One region of the Marinobacter sp. SBS5 genome, then DNA from elsewhere that is predicted to be linked to it. Evidence: riboswitches for the same ligand, from Rfam matches in the RefSeq annotation. Region 1 holds a riboswitch; the other holds the start of a gene.
What was found. A riboswitch is a leader RNA that binds a small molecule or an ion and turns the genes downstream of it on or off. The one in region 1 is predicted to bind cobalamin.
Positions count from the first base shown of each region.

Region 1 (12,294 bases):
AGCGGGATTTCAGTTCGGTGGGTATGCGCTCAATTTGCTGCACGCTGCCGTCGTAGTATTTGAGGTCGTTCACCATCACGTTGTCCCACAGGCCTTCGGCCTTGAGGTCACGCACCAAGGAGGGGTTCACCACGGTGAATTCGCCGGAGAGGTTCGATTTCACGAACAGGTTTTGGTACGCCGGCTCGATGGATTGCGACACGCCCACGATGTTGGAAATGGTGGCCGTCGGCGCAATGGCCATCACGTTGCTGTTGCGCATGCCATGTTGGGCGATGAGTTCACGCACCGGAGCCCAGTCCAGTCGGCTGTCGGTGTTCACGCTGATATCGCCTTCCCGGCGGGCATTTTTCAGCAGTTCGATGGAATCGATGGGCAGTATGCCTTGGCTCCACAGCGAACCTTCGTAGGTTGCATAAGCGCCCCGCTCGGCCGCAAGCTCAGCGGATGCACGGATGGCGAAGTAGCTCAGCTGTTCCATCGCCACATCGGCGAATTCCACCGCTTGCGGGCTGGTGTACGGCAAGCCCAATGCGTAAAGCGCGTCCTGAAAGCCCATCAGGCCAAGACCCACCGGGCGATGTTTCAGGTTGGAGTTGCGCGCTTGGGGTACGGCGTAGAAGTTGATGTCGATAACGTTATCGAGCATGCGCACGGCGGTGTTTACGGTGCGCTCCAGGCGCTGCACATCCAGCTCGCCATTGCTGATGTGGGCGGCCAGGTTGACCGAGCCCAGGTTGCACACCGCAATTTCATCGGCGCTGGTGTTCAGGGTGATTTCGGTACACAGGTTGGAGCTGTGTACCACGCCCTTGTGCTGCTGCGGCGAGCGCAGGTTGCAGGGGTCTTTGAAGGTGATCCACGGGTGGCCGGTTTCAAACAACACGGTCAGCATTTTGCGCCACAGCTGCTTGGCCGGGATGGTTTTGAACAGCTCGATTTTGCCTTCCGCGGCCAGCGCTTCGTAGTGCTCATAGCGCTCGCGGAATTCGTTGCCGTACAGGTCGTGCAGGTCTGGCACGTCGCTGGGGCTGAACAGGGTCCAGTCGCGGTCTTGCCGCATTCGCTCGATCAGCAAATCCGGTACCCAGTTGGCGGTGTTCATGTCGTGGGTACGGCGGCGTTCGTCACCGGTGTTTTTACGCAGTTCCAGAAACTCTTCGATATCCAGGTGCCAGCTTTCCAGATAGGCGCACACGGCGCCTTTGCGCTTGCCGCCCTGGTTTACCGCTACGGCGGTGTCGTTCACCACTTTCAAAAACGGTACTACGCCTTGGCTCTGGCCATTGGTGCCTTTGATGCGAGAGCCCAGCGCGCGCACGGGTGTCCAGTCGTTACCTAGGCCGCCAGCCCATTTGGAAAGCATGGCGTTGTCGCGAATGGCGCCGTAGATGTCTTCAAGATCGTCGCCCACGGTGGTGAGGTAGCAAGACGACAGCTGGGAGTGGCGGGTGCCGCTGTTGAACAGTGTCGGCGTGGATGCCATGTAGTCGAATGAAGACAACAGGTTATAGAACTCGATGGCGCGGCTGTTGGGGTCGTCTTCACGCAGCGCCAGACCCATGGCCACACGCATGAAGAATACCTGTGGCAATTCCAGGCGGTCGCCTTTCCAGTGCAGGAAGTAACGGTCGTACAGGGTTTGCAGGCCGAGGAAACCAAACTGCTGGTCGCGTTCGGGCTTAATCGCGGCACCCAGCTGTTCCAGATCGAACGCGGCCATGGCTTCATCCAACAACTCGTAACGAATACCGGCGTGAATAAAGGCGCTTAGAGCCTGTGGATAAATCTCCGCAAGGTTCAGGCTGGTATCAAGGTTCAGAGCGGTCACGCTTTCCAGGCGCAGTTGTTCCAGCAGCAAACGGGCGGTCACGGCGCTGTAGTCTGGCTCGCGCTCGATACGGCCGCGGGCGGTCATGATCAGTGCGCTCAGTACTTCGGCTTCGTCGATGCCGTTGTAGAGGTTGCGAATGGCTTCTTCCACCAACGAATCGCCTTCAATACCTTCCAAGCCTTCGGAGGCCTGCTCAACCTGGCGCTTCATCAGGCCCAAATCCAGCGGTACGGTGCGGCCACTGGCTTGTTTTACGGTGAGATGAGGGTGCGCTTCCACCGGTTCGTGCTGGGCGCGCTCTCGGGCGTGTTCTTCACGGTAGAGTACGTAGGCTCTGGCTACTTTCTGTTCTTCCGCGCGCATCAGGGCCAGTTCAACTTGGTCCTGTATGTCTTCGATGTGTACCCGGCCGCCAGCTTTCAAACGACGACTGATGGCTTGAACAACCTGTTCAGTTACGCGGTGTACGGCATCGTTAATACGGGCAGACCCAGCGGCTTTGTCTCCTTCAACCGCCAAGAAGGCTTTGGTAACGGCTACGCTGATTTTAGAGGGAGTGAAGCTGACCAGATTGCCGTTGCGCTTAATAACCTGCAGGGCTTCTGTGTCGGATGGTGAGGTGGGCCGCGGTTCGGCCAGAGCTGTAGCAGACATACCGTTATCTCCTGAATACGCGTGAGTTCTATAACCTTCGCGTACGCAGGACGAACAAAGCATCAACCCGATCGGGCTGTCGCTGTGCCATGTTCGTTGCTGCTCACCTTATGGTGCCAAATGCAGGCGCCTGAGTCGCGAAGGTGCAGTCGAGCTGTTTTCTTTGTGGCGTTAGAAAACAACACGTCTCTGGCAGGTCTTCGGACTCAGGGGCATGAACCTTGTGGTTCTGCCTTGTGTGGCGACTTCCCGGCGGTTGCCAGTGTCAATATGCCACGCTCGTTCCCCAATACCGCTGCGCGTCAGTTCCGGATTCTCACCGGATTCCCGGCTACCTTTTAAACGATGTGTTTGAATTTCGCTCAAAACACAACATCTGGTAGCTAGCCAGAGACATCACAACTATATACACGAACTCAAAGAGAAACAAGATGGGGGGAGTTTCACTCTTTAAAGCGCTGGATAGCCCCGTAACAGGATAGGTTGTTCGCTGGTGTCGGCCGGAGGTACCTCGCCTCGTTCAGCCAAACGGTGATAGGCAGCATCAAACTCTGCACGAAGCACTTCCGCCCTCGATGTAGCAGCCGAGAACAACCACGCGCCTTTCCGGGTGCGGATTTCACTTTCTTGAATCAATAAATCCCGGGATTTCGTCAATTCTTCAAGAACTGGATCACGATAATCCAGCAGGTAGTCCCCTCGGCCACGTTTGAGCATATCGATGGCAGAGCGGTGATTGGGGGCATTGGTAATGCGGATGTCGTCTTGCTGCTCCAGCCATGACCGAAGACCGCCATAAGTGAAACCGTTGATCAGTATCACGACTCGATCCCGAAAGTCGTCTATGTGCGTGATCGGCGCTTGGCCTTCGCGATACCAGGCACTCAATGCAACCGAAACCAGATTGATCTCACTGTCGATCACAGCACCGTTCAAGGCGGGAACTTCGGTCAAACCCAGCGCAAAATCAATCGTGCCCTTTTTCAAATAGAGATAAGCGCGACTGACCGGAAGGTACAAAAACTCCAGCTTATAGCCAGCCTCCTTGGCCACCTTTTCGGTTATACCCACCATTACGCCTTCTGGCTCGCCGAAGGCGTTCTGGTAGGTAACCGGACGGAACTCCATGTAAGCAACACGCAGGGTGCGCGTGCCTGGATCAGTGTGCTGAATGTTTTCTGCGTGCACAGAGCTCAAAACCACACAGAGACACAGCCCGCTCAAAAACACACGAGTGAAGCGGAACCATGCTCTGGACCTGAGAAGGCTTAGGCGCATAACAACCCTCTGGAATCTCTTTAACGATAGCAAAGAGTAACAGATCGAAAGATTGTCTGTGCAACCCAATACTCAGAATGGTTTAGAAAGCATGGGTAACCATATACAACCCGACCCCGCCCATCACCAGCGTATAGGGGAAGGCCATGATCACCATCTTACCGTAGGATAAGCGCACCAGAGGTGCGATAGCCGAGGTGAGCAGGAACAGGAACGCGGCCTGGCCATTGGGTGTGGCAACACTCGGCAGGTTGGTACCGGTGTTGATCGCCACAGCCAGTGTTTGGAAGTGTTCGTAACTGATGCTGCCGCTATCCAAAGCCTGCTTCACTTCACTGATGTACACCGTGGCCACGAAGACGTTGTCGCTGATCATGGACAACACACCGTTGGCGATGAAAAACATGCCCGGCTGCTGGCTTTCGGGCAAACTCAGGACGTAATCGATAATGGGCTTGAACAGATGTTGCTCGTGGATCACCGCCACAATGGCAAAGAACACCACTAACAACGAAGTGAACGGCAGGGATTCCTGAAAGGCTTTACCGATTTTGTGTTCATCGATCACCCCGGTAAAGGAGGTAATCAGAATGATCACCAAGAGGCCGATCAGCCCCACTTCTGCAATGTGGAGCGCGAGCCCCAACACCAGAACCACAGCGGCGGCTGCCTGAACCCAAAGTGCGGCTTTATCGGAAGCCGTGCGGCTGGTGCGCTCATTTTCGGCAAACTCTTCCAGCACGCGACGTACCGGTTTCGGCAGCCGGCCGCCGTAGCCAAACCAACGCAGCTTTTCCAGCGCCCAGCAGGTGCACAAACCGGCAACCAGCACCGGCAAACTGACCGGAGCCATGTGTAAAAAGAAGCCTGCGAAGTCCCAGCCCACCACTTTAGCAATCAACAGGTTTTGAGGCTCACCCACCATGGTCGCCACGCCGCCAAGCGCGGTACCGATGGCACCGTGCATCAACAAGCTACGCAGAAAGGCACGGAAGTTTTCGAGGTCTTCCCGGTGCAGTTCGACCACTTCGGCATCGCTGTTGGCGTTGTGATCTTTCTGCTGATAGCCCTTACCGGATGCGACCTTGTGATACACCGAGTAGAAGCCTACCGCCACGCTGATGATCACCGCAGTGACGGTAAGCGCATCCAAAAACGCGGACAAAATCGCGGCGGCAACGCAGAAGAGCAATGAGAGTGCCGATTTTGAACGCACGCCCACCAGAATTTGGGTGAAGGTAACTAGCAACAGCTCCTTCATGAAGTAAATGCCCGCCACCATGAACATCAGTAGCAGAATAACCGGGAAGTTGGTGAGCACTTCGTTGTAGACCGCATCGGCGGTGGTTAGGCCAATCAACAAGGATTCCACCGCCAACAACCCGCCCGGCAGCAACGGGTAACACTTGAGCGCCATTGCCAGCGTGAAGATGAATTCACCAATCAACAACCAGCCCGCAACGCCTGGCCCGAATACGTACATCACAATTGGATTGGCGATCAAAAACAACAGGATGACTTGCTTGTACCAGGTAGGCGCGTTGCCGAGGAAGTTTCTTGTAAAGCCGGAGATCACGGTTGTGGGCATCGCGAGACTCTTCTCAGAAAAATGTGGCTGACAAGTCTAGCAAGTCTTGGACATAAAACCGTTATCTTCCTCGATATTTATGATGCGAAGGTATAGTTTGCCAATTGATCCATACCTCTAAGTTGTATGCCGGTAGCTAACCGCCGTTGGCGAACAACATTGCCATCGCCACACAGCGGAGCTACTAATTCCAATTCACACCTTTCACTGAGCAGTAAGCTCTGCACGCTCTTCTTTCCTCGCTACCCAGTAGCGATGCACTGCAAATATCAGAGACGCCACCGTAAGCATGATGAAGACCCAAGTAATCGGACCTCTGTAGAAGATCGACGGATCGCCTTTACTAATCAGGATAGTTCGCCGCAGATTATCCTCGAACATAGGCCCCAGAATAAACCCAATCAGAAAGGGCGCCGCGGCAATGCCGGTGCGATTGAACACGAAGCCCATGAGTCCGAACGCCAGCATCAGACCGATATCGAACGTATTGTTATTGACTGCGTACGCTCCGTAAATGCAAAACATCAAAACAATGGGTAACAGTATGGTTTTCGGTATGTCCGCAATCAGCGAGAAATAACGGATCGCGGCGTTCCCCACAAAAACCAGCACAAAAGAGCTAACCATGATGCCGCAAAACAAAGCGTAAACCAGAGTCAGGTTTTCCTGGAACAAGACTGGGCCCGGCGTCAGACCGTGGATCATGAAGGCTCCGAGGATAATCGCGGTGATCACGTCACCCGGAATCCCAAGTGACAACAGTGGAATCAGGGTGGCACCTGCTACACCGTTATTGCCCGCCTCGGCTGCCGCAACACCCTCCACTTCACCCTTTCCGAAATTGGCCTTGCGTGGTGATGTCCGCTTGGCTTCACTGTAAGAGATGAACGCCGCAGATGTGGCGCCCGTGCCCGGAATCGCACCGATAATGACACCGATAATGCTGCCCCGAACCACTGTTTTCAGAGAGCCCTTGAATTCTTTCCACGTCAAGGAGGCACCGGTCACAGCCGTGCGTATGTGCGGCGCCACCTTGGATGTATAAAAATCGATAACTTCAGGAATAGCGAACAGGCCGATCAGCAGTGGTATGAACGAGACCCGGTCCATCAGATTGTAGTTATCAAAGGTCAGCCGCTGAGTACCGTACACCGCATCGAGCCCAACGGTCGAAACAATGATACCGAGGCCGGCGGCGATAAGCCCTTTGACAACCGAGGTTCCGGACACCGACACGATGATGGTCAGCGAAAAACAGATCAGCCAGAAATACTCCGGAGGCCCGAAGTTGAGGGCAATCTTGGCCAGATACGCGGCGAAAAAGATCAACGCCACGTTCGAGATCATATCCGCGACCACGGATGAATACAGCGCAGTCTTCAACGCCTTTTTGGCCTGCCCCTGCTGTGCCATCGGATAACCGTCCAACAACGTGCAGGCTGCGGCCGGCGACCCCGGGGTACGGATCAGAATGGCAGTTATAGAGCCGCCGTACATTCCACCTTTATAGATGCCCACCAGCAGAAGAATGGCGGTTACCGGTTCCATCGAAAAAGTGAAGGGTAGAGCCAGCGCTACCGCCATTGTGGCGGTCAGGCCTGGAATAGCGCCTACCACGACCCCGATCAAAACGCCGGCCGCGATAGCAAGAAAGTTATCGACGCTCAGAAAGAGCGTTAAGACTTCTGAAATATTTTCCATTGTGTTTAATCCGAAACGTTCTGTCTGATACCAGACGGATGCCTTTGCTCTGCTTTGAGCCCCAGTTCATGTCGGCCGGGATACCTCAGATCTGGAAGAGCATTTCCCAAAGTGTTCCAACCGGAAGTGGAACATTCAGCACATAGATAAATAGCAGCGTCACGATCACCGGAAAGACCAAGGCCAAGGCATAAACCCCAAGCCCCCGCAGACCACTGGCGAGGAACAAAAAGGCGCTGGCCAGAATGCCGCTTCCCATGGCACCCAGTTCTTCAAAAAAAATCGCGTAAACCACCCCGGCTGCAAGCATCAAGGCTTGACGGGCCAGCGGCACACCCCGGCGGAGTTCATCGGTTTCGGTCCGCTTGGGCGGCTTCGTCATTCCGTCAATCATCAGAAGAAACGACAGGATAAAAACCAGCCATCCTGCCACCTGAGGTAGGAATCGTGGCGAGAGCAAAGGATGCTGCATGTAGGGGGGCATATTGATGTGGGTGGGAACCACATAGAACAGGAAGATTGCCGCCAAGATGCAGAAAGCCCCACCAAGCAGTGAATTAGGGTTCCACCGACCATGATGGTTGCCCATCGTCGCAACGGTATGAATCTCAGATTTTTCCATGAATGACCTCTGTATACTGATCAGCCTCAAAGAAAGAGGCGGGATGGCCCTAGGACTCAATCCCGCCTCTATAGCAGTTCCTATCAGCGTTTCAGGTTTGCCTGCTCGGAAACTTCAGACCATTTCGTCAACTCATGCTGAACAAACTGTTGGAAATCATCACCCACTTCTGTGCCAGCGACCGCACCAAACTGCGGCAGAAACTTTTGAAAACCTTCTCCTGACATCATCTTATCCAGCGCTTTCTGAAGCGTCGCCAATCCTTCTTCCGGGAACGACTTGTGAGCAATCAGACCAAACCAAGCCGACGTTTCGTAATTCTCCAGACCATAGCTTTTACCCGCCTGCTGCATCGCTGGGACACCCGGCAGGAATTCAGATTCGTTCGGTGTTGTGACCGCCAGCGCCTTGAGCTTGCCAGACTGAATATGAGGATAAACCGTCGGCATATTTTCGAAGGCAACATCCACGTCACCCGCCAGCAGGGCTGGCAAAGCTTCACCCGATCCACGGAAGGGCACGTGCACAAGGTTGGATTTGGTCAGGTTTTTAAACAGCTCACCGGACATATGAACGGAGCTACCGATACCAGGGGAGCTGAACGACAACTCCTGTTCACGGGCAGCTTCAACAAATTCGGCAACGGTGTTGTAGGGGCTGTTGCCCGGAACCACCATGACGTTCGGGATATTAATGACGTTGCGGATAAATACGAAGTCTGCGATGGGGTCGTATCTCAGGTTTGGATAAATCGCCGCGCCAATCGTGTGGCCCGGCGAGGCCATCAGCAACATGTGATCGGAATCGCGTCCACCGCGAGCTAGCTGGCCTGTGGCTACGGTAGAACCCGCTCCTGGGCGATTTTCCACCACAACCGTCGTCAATTCACGCTGCAGGAGATCCGCTACTTTACGGGAGAGTAGGTCGGTTGTGCCGCCAGCAGAGTAAGGGACCACTAGGCGAATGTTATCGTCAGGCCACTCATCTGCTTGGGCTGTGCTACCCAGAGCCACGCAAGCCGCACCCACAGCGCACAGAACTGAGCGCGTTAAACGAAGTTTCATTGCTTTGATCATTTTTATGATTGTCCTCATAAGACCCTAATATGTTCGAATATCGAACTTATGTTCGCTTATTGTTCGCGCAGGTAATTTCACACATTCAATAAAGAGGTGCAAGATATTTTTGCCACACCAGACAGCAGCATTTACGTTTCATGAAAACCGGAATTCGCCCACAGCTATATCGCGGCAACGCTTAAACGCGCCGCAATCGAAAGATTCAGACTATCTGGAGTTCGCCCTAAGCCGACGATCAGTGAGAACGGTTCGGTTTAGCTCTCTGCCCAAGGTCGAGCCAGAGAGCGGGAACTTGAAAACAAGAAAGGCCTGGGGTTGGTTACGGTAGGACTTCGGCGATTTTCCGGGCGGCATGTTGCATGATCGGGACATATTCTTCGACAATCCGATCCAGAGAAACGGTGCTGACATGACTACTCGAGTTCAGCGCAAACCGTGCCTGGCCGCGTCGATCAAGCACGGGCACAGCCAGCGCGCGCATGCCTAGCTCCAGCTCCTGATCCACGATGGCGTAGCCGTTGGTGCGGATTTTCTCCAGTTCCTGCCGGAGCTCGTCTGGGCCCTTGGTATAAGCTGTTAGTTTTTCAAAGTGGGTCTTTTGAAGTAAATCTTCCAACTCCTGATTCGCTAATGCCGACATCAGTACGCGTCCACCGGACGTTGCATACGCCGGCAACCTGGCGCCGATCTGCAGGTTAAGGGGGATCAAGCCACGCCGAGGGATTCGAGCGACGTAAACAATATCAAGGCCGTCCAGCACCAGTGCGGAGCAGGATTCACCCAACTGGTAGGTGACCTCCTCCATAAAGGGCGTGATGGTATCGGAAAAATCTAGCGACGCGAGATAGGAGTAGCCAAGTTCCAGCACCTTGGCGGTCAAACGAAACTTTTTGTCCTCCAGCGAAACATAACCTAGCTTTTGCAAGGTCAGCAAAAACCGTCGGGCCGCCGCTCGCGACAACTGGTTTTTTTCTGCAACCGCTGACAATGTCATGGAGGGCGTGTCAGTGCCAAAAGACCGAATTAGTTGAAGTCCTCGGGCAAATGTCGACATAAACTCTTTGTCGGCCTTGTTAACATCGATTTCTTTCTGACTCACCCGCAATCATCCCTCTCAACGATAACTGAAACGATCGTTCGACAAGCGATCAATTTCTGAAGATGCGGGATGATGACAGTGAAAAATCAGCTATGCAAGCTGCCCTGATCCACTGGGCTAAGGGGCGGGAGCCCGCCCCCGGGCGCGGCAACTAGGGCTTCAGTTCTTTGTTGTCGCCCAATCATCCAGGCTCTGACCATTCAGGACCAAAGTTTCAAGCAGTAATGCTGGTGCCCAGTGTGCTTCTCCGGTTTGCTTCTGGAGAGCAAGTAGGCGCTCATACACTTCTTTCAAGCCTCTACGAGCTGCGTAAAACATCGGCCCCCCCCGATATGACGGGAAGCCATAGCCACACAGATAAACCACATCGATATCACTCGGGCGCTGGGCAATGCCCTCCTCTAATATCCGGAAACCCTCGTTGACCAAAGCCAGCAAATGCCGGTCGAGAATTTCCTCATCGGTAAAGCTACGACGCACTACACCGTGCTTACGCGCCTGGGCCTCAATCACCGCCAGAACCTCCGGATCAGAAGAACGGGCTCGGGTTTCGGGGTCGTACTTATAATAGCCGGCCCCTGTTTTCTGACCGAGCCGCCCCATTTCCACGAGGGCATCGGCAATGCAGTAGCTGCGAGGGTCGCCTTTCTGGTCATCGGTGAGCGCCTGACGTGCCTTATAACCAATGTCCAAACCCGCCAGATCACCAACGGCCAGTGGCCCCATCGCCATGCCAAACCCCGTCAACGCACCGTCGATCTGCTCAGGCTCAGCACCCTCGATCATGCACAACTGTGCCTCGCGAGCGTATTGTCGAAGCATTCTGTTGCCAATAAATCCATAGCAAACGCCAGCCAGAACAGGCACCTTACTAATGCGCTTGCCCAATGCCATCGCGGTGGCGATTACATCAGCCGCCGTCTGGTCCGTTCGCACCACTTCCAACAAACGCATTACGTTTGCGGGACTAAAAAAGTGCAGGCCCACTACATCCTGTGGACGGGAGGTGAATGCAGCAATCTCGTTGATATCCAGATACGAGGTATTGCTAGCCAGGATCGCGCCCGGCTTACAGACCTCATCCAAACGGCTAAATACCTGCTTTTTGACGTCCATACTTTCGAAAACGGCTTCAATCGCCAGATCAACGGCGGCCAACGCTTGGTAGTCAGTACTGCCGTTAATCAGAGCCTGACGGGCCTCAGCCTCTTCTTGTGACAGCTTGCCCTTACTAACGGTAATGCCATAGTTTCTGGCAACCAGAGCCAGCCCCCGGTCCAGACCTTCTTGATTGAGCTCCAACAATGTCACGGGGATACCCGCGTTGGCGAACGCCATGGCAATACCGCCACCCATGGTGCCAGCGCCAATAATACCGACCCGCTTGATGGCACGAGGACTCACGGTTTTATCAAGGCCTGAAACCTTCGGAGCCTGGCGCTCAGCAAAGAAAACATGACGCAGCGCAGCGGATTGCTCAGATTGAGAGCGCTCAACAAAGCGAGAACGCTCGTAGGCTAATCCTTCGTCAAACGGCTTGGTCATTGCCGCTTCCACGCAATCCACGATACTCTGGGGAGCTTCTTGGCCTCGCTTTCGCTTTTTCAGCATATTGCGGTATGCCTCAAAGTCTTGGGAGCTGAAACTATCCGGCGGAATCTGGTCATCGCGGATACGCCGCAGGGGCGAACCATCCACGATGCAGTCTCTCGCGAAAGCAAATGCGGCCTCAGGGAGCGAACCGTCCAGAACCCGATCGATCAATCCCATAGCCAAAGCATTATCCGCACTGATTTTTTGCCCACTGGTCATCATATCCAGCGCAGGCTTAACACCGATGAGTCGGGGCACCCGCTGAGTACCACCGGCACCAGGAAGCAGACCCAATGTCACTTCTGGCAATCCAACAAAAGCTGAGGGCACGGCGCATCGATAATGACAGCTAAGGGTCAGTTCAAACCCGCCGCCCAGCGCGTTACCGTGAATTGCCGAGATCACCGGCTTGGCTGAGGACTCAATCGCCGCATTGACTTGGGGCAGTGAAGGCTCCTGTATCGGTTTTCCGAATTCGCTGATGTCGGCCCCTGCAACAAACGTCCGCCCCTCGCACAGAATGACCACGGCTTTGGAGTCGTCGTCTTGAGCTTGGGCCACGGCATCAAAAATGCCCTGGCGTACGCCATGAGACAGTGCATTAACCGGCGGGTTATTTATGGTGATTACACCCAGTTCGTCGATACGATGATAACTAACCAACATAGATATGGTTCTCCTGCGTTAAAAAAACCGTGGCCGACCTGTTAAACACGGCACGCCACGGTGGAGAAAAAAGTGCCTTCGAAGTTACAGAACGCCACCGGCGCGTAACGCCTGAAGATCATCCGCAGACTTGCCTAGTATGCGTTGAAGTACTCCATCGGTATCTTCACCCAACAAGGG
Region 1 covers NZ_JBLWAZ010000004.1:526,792-539,085, reverse strand. The annotation lists gene ACNQ6O_RS13970 (ribonucleoside-diphosphate reductase subunit alpha) at 1-2,488, opposite strand, end outside; cobalamin riboswitch at 2,662-2,878, opposite strand; gene ACNQ6O_RS13965 (substrate-binding periplasmic protein) at 2,939-3,676, opposite strand; gene nhaB (sodium/proton antiporter NhaB) at 3,849-5,354, opposite strand; gene ACNQ6O_RS13955 (tripartite tricarboxylate transporter permease) at 5,559-7,055, opposite strand; gene ACNQ6O_RS13950 (tripartite tricarboxylate transporter TctB family protein) at 7,141-7,677, opposite strand; gene ACNQ6O_RS13945 (Bug family tripartite tricarboxylate transporter substrate binding protein) at 7,761-8,753, opposite strand; gene ACNQ6O_RS13940 (IclR family transcriptional regulator domain-containing protein) at 9,076-9,855, opposite strand; gene ACNQ6O_RS13935 (3-hydroxyacyl-CoA dehydrogenase NAD-binding domain-containing protein) at 10,015-12,120, opposite strand; gene ACNQ6O_RS13930 (CaiB/BaiF CoA transferase family protein) at 12,199-12,294, opposite strand, start outside.

Region 2 (12,294 bases), 230 kb from region 1:
GTCATCCACCACCATCGACAGCCCCGGCGCTTCACCCCAGCCTTTCAGCCCCGGTATGCCCGTATCAGCCAATAGAGCTCGCTGTTCGTTCAATTCGCTTTTGTGCCCGCCTTCTTTCAGGCGCTGGCTCCACAGTGTTTCGTATTCATCAAGCTGGGTGAGGGCTGTGGGCCGTTTCGGGTGTTGTACATGCTCGATTAAATTCCGTAGATCCTTAACGCCTCGATCCAAAATGCCCAGAGCCAAGTCCTGCTCTCCTAATTGATGGGCCTGCTCCAAGCGTTCATGCAAATACCCCAGAGGGCCATGCGCTATTTCTTGCTGTACAACGTCTGGTACAGATTGAAGATAACGCTGGTAGATTTCCGCGCTCATCGAAGGTACCTCACTGGCCATTTCCTTCATCGAGCGCGGGTCATCCGGCAGACTAACCCCGCGCTGTTGAATCAGGTCGAGCAAGGCTTCCGGGCTGTCAGGTAGGGGGCCGGTGCTGTACCCCTCGGCTTTTAGCCAGGTCAGCATTTGGAACAGTGAAGCTGGAACATCCAGGTTGTCCGCACCTATATTCTGGCGCCCGGGGGGATGGTTGTAATAAACAATGGCCACCCGTTTGTCGGTGTTATCCTTGGTTTGCAGCACTTGCCAACGCTCAAGGCGTTCAGCCAATGCAGCCACACGGTTTGGAACCGGTTGCGTCAGCGTCAGCGCAACGCCGGTTTGGGGATCAATCTCTTGAGGCTCCGCCGTTGCCAATACCATGGGCTGGCTTACACCCTGAAGCTCCGGCATGGCCAGGTTGTAATGCACCTGATCGGTGGGAATACCATCGACGGAAAGCTGCCATTGATTACGAGTTCGGGAAGCCAGCCTAAGACCTTTGATGACAGGCACGTTGAGGCGGATCAACTCTTCCGTCACCTCCCGGCGACCCTCACCTCCACCGATGGTAAAGTCCTGTAGGCTGACAATACCCGCCAATGTTGCGGGTTGAATCGCTTCTTCGAGAGTGCGCAAGGCATCAAGGCTGGCACCACCCCATCGGGATAGGATCGCAAAACACTGAAGCTCCCGAGCTTTCAAAGCCGCACAGGTATCGTCCAGTAAGTCCCGATCTCCCGGTCGGTCTCCGCTGTCCAGATCAAGAACCACGACTACGGGGGCGTCGGTCAGCGTCAGTGCTGAAGCCTCAGTGCTAGCTTCACCATTCTGGTAATAACGGATACTGGCACGGGGCTCGGGCTTTTCGTAATCCATGTCGTGTCCCGCTTTAGCCAACAGCCACCGTATCAGGCCATCCAGATGTTTCGGCGTCCGGCCTTGATAGAAAGCACGGCCTTCCAACCAGTCAGCCTGGCTGGGAAACAGTGCCTGCCGATTTGCCAAATCCTCAGCAGCATCAACTCCGGCCGCCGGCGCGGCGACCAAGGCCTTGAGCCCAGCGGCATCCAGCTCCGCCAATGGTTTTTCACCATTGATCTGAGACAGCCGTGAAATACGCCAGTCACTGTTGATACCTAGCACCGGCATCTGCCCGGTGCTGTCATCCGCTGCCACGTCTTTTATCAACCCGGCAAGGCGCTCCACCTGGTCACCAAAGACCGCAGCCAGCACGAGCGCATCGGCATTCTTGAGCAACTCGAGCACTTGTTGGTCGCTCTGAGTGGCCAGTTGATCAGGGGTTCGCAGCAACACGCGGTGGTCTGGGTTATGGACTAAAAAGCGATGAGCACCAGCGGCCATTTCTGCAGCTGAACGCTCAGAAATAATGCCCACGACGCTAGCCGCCATCACTGAAGGCGCCCAAAGCATTACCGTCATGGCCGTCAGAAAAACCTTCAGATATCGCATCCGTGGAAGCCCTTTCACGAGTTATGGTCGATTACGAATGATCTTTCTCGGAGTTGCCGGGAAATATCAGCGCCTCACCGCGGAAAATCGCCGCCACAAGTTCGGGTGCTGAGGGGAAATAGCCGTGGAAATAGCTGGCCACGAGAGCGTTCTGACAAAAAACGGCTTCACTGCCCGTGCCCGCCTGTTTTTGAGTTTGGGCAGCAGGTTGCCAAGTGGTATCAAGCGTGGACCGGTGAAAAGTGTGGCCCCGCAACTCGCCTTGTTCCGCCGTCAGGCTGTGCATACCAAGGCCCTGTAAGCGCTTGGCCATAGCTGCGCGCCCCGGTATGAGGCCATACAGCGAATGTACAACGCCTTCTTTATCCGACAACTCTTCCGCGCAGGCCATCAGGCCGCCACACTCTGCCAATATCGGCTTACCCGCGTTATGAAAGGCACGAATTGAATTCGCCATCGCGGTATTTTCTGCCAGCGCATTGCCATGCAGCTCCGGGTAACCACCGGGAAGCCAAAGGGCATCCGCGGGCGGCAGTTCCGAATCTTCCAGCGGGGAGAAATAGTGCAGTTCAGCGCCCATGGCCTGCAACAGCTCGGTGTTGGCGCGATAGATAAAGCTGAAGGCGGCGTCACGAGCGATCGCAATACAAACGCCGGCCAATCGTGTTTTAGGCTTAGTTGCCGGTTCAACGGCAGGAATCTCCACCGCTTTCGGCAATTCGTCGAGCCCCGCCTCTTTCAGCACTTGGGCAGCGTCATCCAGCTTCTGGTCGAGGTTGCCCAGCTCTGCCGGCTGCATCAATCCTAGGTGTCGCTCAGGTATGTTCATGGCGTCGTTTCTGGGGATAGCCCCTAACAGACGAATCCCTTCAGGTAGTCGCTCTTTCAGCATTTCACCATGGCGTGGGCTACCAATTTTGTTCGCAATCACGTCATAAACAGACAGGTCTGGATCAAAGCGGGCAAGCCCCAACACGAGGGCACCAAAGGTCTGAGCCATGCCGCCGGCATCGATAACGGGCAGTGCGGGAATACCCATAAGCTTTGCCAGATCAGCACTGGATGGATCGCCGTCGAACAACCCCATCGCACCTTCGATCAGAATGAGGTCCGCGTCTTGTGCTGCCTCAGCCAACCGCCAACGGCACTCATCTTCTCCCGTCATCCAAGGGTGTAACTGATAGACGGGGTGGCCGGATGCGACCTCCAGCACCATCGGGTCGAGATAATCCGGCCCGTGCTTAAACACTCGCACCTTACGCCCGGCATTCCGGTGCAGACGAGCCAATGCCGCTGTCACCATGGATTTCCCCTGTCCAGAGGCCGGGCCGGTAATCATTACTGCCGGTACGGATTTGTTCATAAGTTCACCACTGTCATCGTTATTAACTGGGGCTCACGGGGACAAACACCGGTGCGCCATCGACCTCTACGGTCATCAGCTTTTGGTTATACAATTGCTCAAGTGCGGATGGTTTCAACATGCTGTCGACGGGGCCCCAACAGGCATCACCGTTGGGGTAAAGCAGCAAAACATGGCTACACCACCGTGCGGCCAGGTTCAGGTCGTGCAGGCACATGAACACAGTTTTGCCTGCAACCGACTGCTCTCTAAGTAAGCTCATTACTTTGACTTGGTGATGTAAGTCCAGGTGGTTAGTCGGCTCATCAAGCAACCAGATATCAGGGTCCTGGGTCATGAGCGTTGCGATCGCGACCCGCTGACGCTCACCGCCCGACAAGGTACTCAGCAATCGGTCAGACAAATGATCGACATCCATCGCCGCCAAAGCCTGTTGCGCACGGGTCTGATCATCAGCTTGCTCACTTTCCCAAGGCGACAACCACGGGTGACGCCCAATCAATGCGGTTTCCATGACCGTTGCGGGAAAACTGTCTTGCCGCTCTTGGAACACCAAACCCAGATGCCGCGCAATATCACGGCGCTTTAGCTCTATTAGCGGCGAGTCGTTCAATACAACTCGGCCACTGCGTGCAGGTAACAAGCCAGCGAGGGTATGCAGCAGAGTGGTTTTTCCGGCCCCATTAGGGCCCAACACGCCCCATGTCTGACCGGGCTCAACGCTCATGTTCAGAGGAAAACCGTCTGATCTACCAGGCACGTTTATGATCAGGTCGCGGGTGTGCAGCGTGCTCATTAACGGCTCCGGTGCAGTAGATACAGGAAGGTCGGTACGCCCAGTAACGCAGTAATTACGCCCACGGGAAGCTGCTCAGGCGCTATCACTGTGCGGGCGAGGGTATCCGCGAGCACAAGCAGAGTGCCGCCGGCCAAGGCACTGGCAGGCAAAATAATGCGCTGATCGTTGCCCAATACCAGTCGGAGCATATGGGGCACAATCAGGCCAACAAATCCGATACTGCCTGCCGTCGTCACGGCAGTTGCAGTCAATAGGCTGGCGAGTACATAGATGGTCCACTCAAGCGGTCGCACCGACACACCGAGTGCCGCTGCCTGCATGGGGCCACGTGCCAGCACGTTCAGATTACGAGCAAGCGGTAAAATCACCGCGATCGCTAGAATCAGAACGACCAACGCGGGCCAAGGCGTGCGCGCGTAGGAAACATCACCCATCAGCCAATACAACATGCCAGGAAGTTTGTAGGAGGGGGTGACCGCCAGCATGAGCGTAATCACTGCCCCCCAGCCAGCAGCCACTACAACACCTGTCAGCAGCAGGCGCGAGGCCGTCCAGCTGCCCGTGCCGTGGGCGAGGCCAAACACCAACACCATTGCCAGCATGGCACCGGCAAAAGCTGACCCCGAGATCACCAGCGCCCCCATTCCGGTCAGCATAGCCAATAGCGCGCCAACAGCGGCGCCACCGGACAACCCCAGCACGTATGGGTCAGCCAGCGGATTGCGTAGCAGCACCTGCATCAGGGCACCCGCCACAGCTAACAGGCCGCCGGTCGCAAAGGCCGCAAGGGTACGCGGCAGGCGCAAATCCAGCAGTAGGGTCTGATGCAGTCTGCTGCCTTCGCCCTGAATGACTTTCCAAAGTTCGGAAGGGGCAATATTTACGCTGCCTATGGCCAAGGCCAATATCAGAGCTGCCAGAGAAATCGTAATGAGCACCAGCAAAGAACGAGTCATCGTACCGTCACCTGTTTACGCGGGTGTTTACAGGCCTTACTCGCGTTCACGGGCAACATCCAGTCTTTGGCAAATATCTCGACTCGCCTCGAGGAGCCTTGGAGTCGGTCTTGATATCGGTGATGCCGGGACAAAGAACAAGTTATTTTTTGCCACAGCGCTCATTCCCGAGTAACTCTTCCAATGATCGAGCTGATTATCTTTGATGCCATCAACGCTTCCGGTGACAATTGCGTGAGGGTCGGCCTCCAGCACCACTTCTGGACTGATTCTTGGCACCAGCCGTGGCATGTCGCCAAAAACATTCACCCCACCGCATAGCTGAACCACTTTGCCGATCAGATGATCATTGTTGATCGTCATCAGCGGCGTCTCCCAGACTTGATAGAAGACCGGTATGGGCTCAGCATCCCGGTACTGCTCCGCAATCACGGCTATACCTTTACGGAAACGCTCAGCTTCAGCAAAGCCTTCCTGTTCCGTTCCCGCCAGAATCGAGAGCTGTTCAATCACTTTGGAAACGCCATCGAAGGTGCGCGGCTCGATGGCAAACATGGGCAAGCCCAGTGCTCGCAGCATCTCCATTTGCGCGGGTGGGTTGCCTGTTCGCCACGTAATCACCAAGTCTGGCTTAAGCGCCAACAACGCTTCCAGGTCTATTCGGGTGTGACTACCTACCAAGGGTAACTTGAGTGCTGCTTCGGGGTAATCGCTGTAGTTCACCACAGCGACCACCTTATCGCCCGCTCCAGCAGCAAACGCCAGTTCCGTGGCGCCGGGGGACAACGTGGCTATACGTTTGGCCGCTTGGTCCAGGCAAACCTCAACCTCTAGGTCATCCGTTACACAAATAGGGGCGGCCAGCCCCGGAGGTGCCAGTAGCATCCAGCCCAACATCACAGCCAAACCTTTCAGCTTTATCACTGGCGCCTCCCGGCAGTATCAATACACGTTACTGAAAATCGTAGCGGACGGTCAGCATGGCGGTGCGGCCCGCAGCAATATAGTCCAGACCTTGTGACCTGGAGTATCGAGCGGTGCTGTATTCTTTATCCAACACGTTGGCCACCGTCAAACGCGTTGACCAGTCCTGGGCAAAGCGCCAGCCAGCTCGCAAATCCAACGTGGCAAAGCCTGACAACCGGTCATTGTTACTGGCATCGTTGTAACGATACCCTTCCGCAACCACCGTTCCGCCAAAGTCCCAGGCACCCACTTGCTTACTCAGGTCGAGTCGCAAGGTTTTTCCACTACGACGCTGAAGGCGGTTACCGGTTTCACGATTTTCAGGGTCAAGCAAGGTCAAGGCTGCATCACCGCGCCATCCGTCGCGCTCGAAGCCAGCGCTGAGCTCCACACCACGAATCCGAGCTTCGTTAACGTTCATTGGTGTCCACAGGCCGCTGGGCATTGGAGCCCATGCAATCAGGTTGTCGACATCAAGCTGAAACACCGCAGTGTCCCAGAACCAGTGCTGGTAATGGCCACTGAAACCGACTTCTACCGTCTCAGATTCCTCAGCTTTAAGATCAGGGTTAGCCCCTGGGAAATACAAGTCGTTAAATGTTGGGGCACGGAAGGCTGTGCCATAGCTCACCCGGACACGGTGTGAGCGGTCAAAAGCATGCCCTAGTGCAATGCTACCGGTCTCGTTCTTCCCGTATGCCTCGTTGTCATCGCCTCGTATGCTCAGCATCAAATCTGTTGGCCCAAAGTTCAATCGCAGCTGGCTGTACAAAGCCAGATTCGTGCGACTGGTCTCAGCATAGTCTGTGGTACCACCCACTTCATCGTTCATCAGTTCGGTACCCACAACAAGCTCGTGTACATTCCAGGTAAACGTGTTGTCCCAACGAGCAGCACGAGACCTTGTATCGAAGGTGCTGCTATAGGTAGGGGTGGTATTATCGGTCTCATCGCGGGACTCGGAAAACTGCAACGACTGGCGCCAGTATTCGCTTACTGGAGTTTCAAGCCCAAAGCCAATGGTCCGAAGCATGAAGTCAATGTCACCGCCTTCATATTCTGTATTGCCTTCACTCTGCACCACTACCAAGCTGGCTTCACCGCCAGAATCCAACTCATGGACAATCCGGCCAATTCCCGCAGAATTTCGGAAACCTCGGTCTTCACCATCGGTGATAACCGCTGTACCGTCTGTTTCCTTATGCAGGCCACTTAAACTAAACCGTGTATTTCCAGCGCTGGCAGCAACACCGGCACTGCCTTTTTGCGTGTTGAAGTTACCCGCGCCGACTTCTACCCATCCCGCTGGTGTCTCTTCTGGATCAAGCGTAAAGGCCTGAATCACACCACCCACAGCATCAGAACCGTAGAGCGAGCTTTTCGCCCCACGAACAATTTCCACTCTTTCAACGAGCTCAGCCGGGAAGTACTGCCACGACGGTCCACCGGAAGTGGCTGAACGCAAACGTACGCCATCCACTAGAAACAGCGTTGAATCATTTGCTGTGCCACGCGTGTACACACTGGTGGTTTTGCCAAACGACCCATTGCCCGTCACGTTAATGCCAGGCTGCCCACGCAGGAGTTCGGAAAAATCAGACGGATTTTTCTGTCGAATGGATTCTTCATCGATCACGGTTACTGAAGACAGGCTTTCGCCGGCAGTCAGCGGACCAAGGGTCGCGGTTACGACGATTGGTTCAAGAGTAGAGCTTTCAGTTTGTCCGCCAGCCGCAGTGACCGGAAATGCCAGGGGCAGCAAGATTAAGGCAGGAAGGGCCTTCGAAGGGGTCATATCATCGCTCACAGTTCACCGCACGCACCCGCGCGGTCGGTCTTAGTTACTGCGAAGGACAATAGGGTATTCGGACGGGGGTGGAGGGCGTGTGGTGTTGAAGAGCCGAATCACCCACCGCCGTCGCCCTCCGCAACGTCTGGTGCTCGGAGCTCAGAAGCTCCGTCTTTCAGGCCGGTCTCCGGACTTTCAGGGGGAGCCTGTGCTCCGGAGCAATCACCTTCCCATGCCTTTGGCACAGTGGCGTTACGGATTGCTATTAACCTGATTACCGTTGCGGGGGCAGTACTGGACTCTCACCAGCTTCCCGTTTCACTCTATGTATTCATCCGACTATCGCCAGTCTGGAATGAAAATGCAGAGCACCTGAAATCGCGGGCAAGACTACCAACCGGGGTGGGGGTGGTCAATGACATATATGAATTCCCGACAGAGCTTCAGCCAAGCACTGCCAGTCGAGCTCATCAGCCGGCAAGCCAAAGCGCAGAGCCGGGGGCGAATCAAAGCACCTCACCAGAATTCCACATCGGGCGAGACTGTCTGCGATCTCCGCTGCACGCGGGTGTCGCACTGTTTGAAACAGCAGCGTGCCAGAGCGGGCCAACAAGCCATGTTTTTCAAGCAGATCGGACATTCGCGATGATGCTTCTTGCAGCTCTTTTAAGGTCTGTGTTTGCCAAGCCACATCCGCCAAAGCCTGCTTCATAAGGTAACAGGTCGGCCCACTAACGGACCAAGGCCCCAGCTCATGAATTAACTGCGTTGCCAGCGCTTCCTCAGCCAACACGGCTCCCGCACGGATGCCGGCCAACCCGAAAAACTTGCCCAGTGACCGTAATATGATGAGATTCGAGGCACCAGCCCATGGGTCGAGAGCATGATCTGGATAGCCATCAATGAAAGCCTCATCCACAACCAACCAACCACCATTCCGCTGCAGCCTCTCCCGCCAAGCCAACAATCGTTCAGGCAACAGCACTTGGCCGGTAGGATTATTCGGATTAATCCAAACCACCACATCCACCGAATCCAGCCAGTCCAGATCATCCGCCAGCGCCTGTTCAGCGGAAATACCCACCACGTCAAAACCGGCCCGGTGCCAGGCATGACCGTGTTCCCGGTAACCCGGCATGGGTACCGCCACTTGGCCAAGGCCATGCAGGCGCGTACGAACTGCCGGCAAAGCCATAATGGCTTGCTGGCTGCCAGCAACGGGCAGACAGGCCGCATCGGCCGGTGCGCCAGCCCAGTTACGGATGATGTCTTCCAACCCGTCATCCGGCTCGGGCAGGCGTTGCCATACCTCCATTGGGATCACAGGAACCGGGTAGGGCACGGGGTTAATACCCGTAGAAAGATCAAGCCACTGCTCTCGGGGTATCCCCCATTTCCGCACCGCGACTTCCAGCCTGCCGCCGTGTTCTGGGCTCTCAGGAGAACGGAACGGAATCATCCGGCACCTCCGGCCCAGAAACCGAGCGCGAACACCGCCAAGACGATCAACCACAGGCCGACGCCCCGCTGTACCAAAGCAATGGCGCCTTCCACCGTCTGGGCCGTTGCTTCAGGGCCGCAGCCCAACCGGGACCGTTGTTTAATCCCGCTGGCGTAGGGCGCTGGGCCACCTAGCGAAACAGCCAGCGCTCCGGCCCCTGCCGCCATTACCGGGCCTGCATTGGGGCTGTCCCATGTTTTTGCCTGACTAAACCAACACCTCATGGCCAGCCGGGTGTTGCCCAGCAGAGCGTAGGTCAGCGCCGTCAATCGGGCGGGCACCCAGTTCATCAGGTCATCCAGCCGAGCAGCAAAGCGCCCGAAATACAGGTAGCGCTCATTGCGGTAGCCCCACATGGCATCCAAGGTATTCACCATGCGGTGCAAAACCACCCCCGGCAAGCCCGCCATTAAGAACCAGAACAGGCTGGCAAAGACCGCATCCGCACCGTTCTCCAACATGGACTCGGCAGCAGCAGCGGCCACCCCGCTGTCAGAAAGCGACTCGGCATCCCGGCTAACGATGCGCCCCACCGCTTCACGGGCTTGCTCACCATTACCCTGCAGCAAAGCGTCCGATACCGCCTTACCATGCTCGGTCAAGCCCCGCAGCGCAATGGCCAGCCAAAGCACAATCACTTGCACCAACAACGCAGCCCAGCCACTCAACAGTGCTTGCAAAGCCACCGCCACGGCAACCACTGGTACCATCAACAACACAGCTGCCAGTCCACCTGAAATCACGCTACGGTCAGCTTGTTGCGGCAGACGATTAAATTGCTGCTCAATCAAAGCAACCACACAGCCGAACCCTACCAACGGGTGCCAACGGCGTGGCTCCCCAACCAAAGCATCCAACAGAACCGCGACACAGCATACGGCGACCGAGATCGAAAACGCTTCCAAAACCAAACCCTCACAAAGAATGGCGGCAAGTCTACCCGACCGAAGCCTCTCCTTGACACTATTCCGCCACAGATAGACCATCCCCACTTTCTGTTCACAAGGAACACTCCATGCCTCTGCCCCAAAGCTGGCTTCAGCAGCCCCCCACACCTTCCCAAGCGCATTCAGAGCTTGCCTTGGCTCGTCAGCAGGTACTCACCAAGCCGCCCGGCTCGTTGGGAAAACTGGAACAGGTTGCCGTTACACTCGCTGGCCTGTCGGGCAGTGAAACGCCGGCCGTTGATCCGGTTCGTATGGTTATTTTCGCCGGTGATCACGGCGTCTGTGCCGAAGGCGTATCCGCTTTTCCACAGGCTGTCACCGCGCAAATGATTGCCAACTTCGCCCATGGCGGCGCAGCCATCAGCGTCATGGCGAAAGAGCTTGACGCCAGTCTGGAAGTGGTGAATTTGGGCACTGTCGGGGAAGTACCCGAGCTACCAGGTGTCATTGACCAAGTCATCGCACCCTCCACGGCCAATATGGCGCAAACCTTCGCCATGACCCGCGAACAGGTGGAAGCGGCGCTGACCAGCGGAGATAACGCCGCCGAAAGAGCAAAAGCGGCTGGCTGCAGGCTGTTTATCGGTGGCGACATGGGCATTGGCAACACCACCAGCGCCTCGGCCATTGCCTGTGCCCTCTTGGGCCACAGCCCACAGCAGTTGGTGGGCCCCGGAACAGGCCTGAACGCAGAAGGGGTTACTCGTAAGGCAGCCGTCGTCGAAAAAGCTCTGGTCCGCCACGGTGACAACAAAGAAGCGTTGACCGTGCTGGCTTCATTGGGTGGATTCGAAATTGCTGGTTTAGTTGGAGCCATTCTGGGCAGTGCCGCCCGGGAAATTCCGGTTCTTGTGGATGGCTTTATCGTCTCAGCCGCCGCGCTGATCGCTGTTCACCAGCAACCGCGCGTTCGAGACTGGCTGTTGTTCGCCCACCGCTCAGCGGAACCCGGCCACAACGCAGTGCTGGAAGCTCTGGAAGCCTCACCCTTGCTGGATCTCGGCATGCGTTTGGGCGAGGGCAGCGGCGCGGCCGTAGCGGTGCCTTTGCTTCGTTCAGCCTGTGCTTTGCACAATCTTATGGCAAGCTTTGCAGATGCCAACATCAGCGGGAAATCGGAAGAGTAAAACATCATGACCACCATTCTCGACCTGATCCGCCACGGTGAACCCGAAGGCGGCCCCATGTTCCGGGGCAGCAAGGATGACCCGTTAAGCGAGCAAGGCTGGCAGCAAATGCAAGCCGCCATCGCCAGCACCGACCATTGGGATGCCATCGTCAGCTCCCCCATGGCGCGCTGCCAACGGTTTGCTGAAAAGCTTTCCGAGCAACGGAACATTCCGCTGCATATCGAACACGAGCTGCGGGAAATCGGCTTTGGCGAGTGGGAAGGGCTGACGGCTGAACAAGTCGAGGAAGGTTACGGTGATCGTCTGAATCGCTTCTGGCAAGATCCAATCAACTTCATTCCGCCCGGCGGTGAACCGGTCCCCGACTTTTACGACCGAGTTATCCACAGCATCAATCACTGGCAGGAAAAGCTGTCTGGGCAAAAGGTGCTGGTGGTCTGCCATGGCGGTGTGATTCGCATGATACTGGCAGATGTATTGGGCATACCGCTGGAAAAATCGTTCACCGGCTTTGCCGTGCCTTACGCCTGCCGCAGCCGTATTCAGATCGACCAGTCTGAATTTGGTCTGTTTCGCAGCGTGATCAGCCACCAACCTTAAACGTTATCAAGCACCCTTGAGCACTAAAGGCAGGCCCGCGACTGACATAACCACTTCGTCACAGCGCTGGGCCAGCGCCTGATTCAGCCAGCCCAGCTCATCCGCAAAGCGCCGGGTGAGCGGGTCCATACCGATGGTGCCCAGCCCGACCTCGTTGGTGACCACCACCACCGAGCCGGAATAGTGCTCTACCGCATCAAGAAACGCCTCCCGTTCCCGAGCAAACACCTCGTCGCCAGCAAACAGCAAATTACTCACCCACAAGCTCATACAATCAATGAGCAACAGAGGCGGGTTAGCCGTTTCGGCCTGAACATCCTTAAGCACCTTGGCCAACTGCAACGGTTCTTCCGCCAGCCCCCAGCTGGCTGGTCGTTGCTCCTGGTGCCGGGTAA
Region 2 covers NZ_JBLWAZ010000004.1:293,478-305,771, forward strand. The annotation lists gene ACNQ6O_RS12920 (cobaltochelatase subunit CobN) at 1-1,848, opposite strand, end outside; gene ACNQ6O_RS12925 (cobyrinate a,c-diamide synthase) at 1,880-3,211, opposite strand; gene ACNQ6O_RS12930 (ABC transporter ATP-binding protein) at 3,234-4,007, opposite strand; gene ACNQ6O_RS12935 (FecCD family ABC transporter permease) at 4,007-4,966, opposite strand; gene ACNQ6O_RS12940 (cobalamin-binding protein) at 5,003-5,890, opposite strand; gene ACNQ6O_RS12945 (TonB-dependent receptor domain-containing protein) at 5,919-7,727, opposite strand; cobalamin riboswitch at 7,882-8,086, opposite strand; gene cobD (threonine-phosphate decarboxylase CobD) at 8,134-9,180, opposite strand; gene cbiB (adenosylcobinamide-phosphate synthase CbiB) at 9,177-10,127, opposite strand; gene cobT (nicotinate-nucleotide--dimethylbenzimidazole phosphoribosyltransferase) at 10,244-11,296, shown strand; gene ACNQ6O_RS12965 (histidine phosphatase family protein) at 11,303-11,899, shown strand; gene cobU (bifunctional adenosylcobinamide kinase/adenosylcobinamide-phosphate guanylyltransferase) at 11,906-12,294, opposite strand, start outside.
Region 2: linked by a shared signal. The riboswitch ahead of ACNQ6O_RS12945 (TonB-dependent receptor domain-containing protein) and the one ahead of ACNQ6O_RS13970 (ribonucleoside-diphosphate reductase subunit alpha) in region 1 are both predicted to bind cobalamin.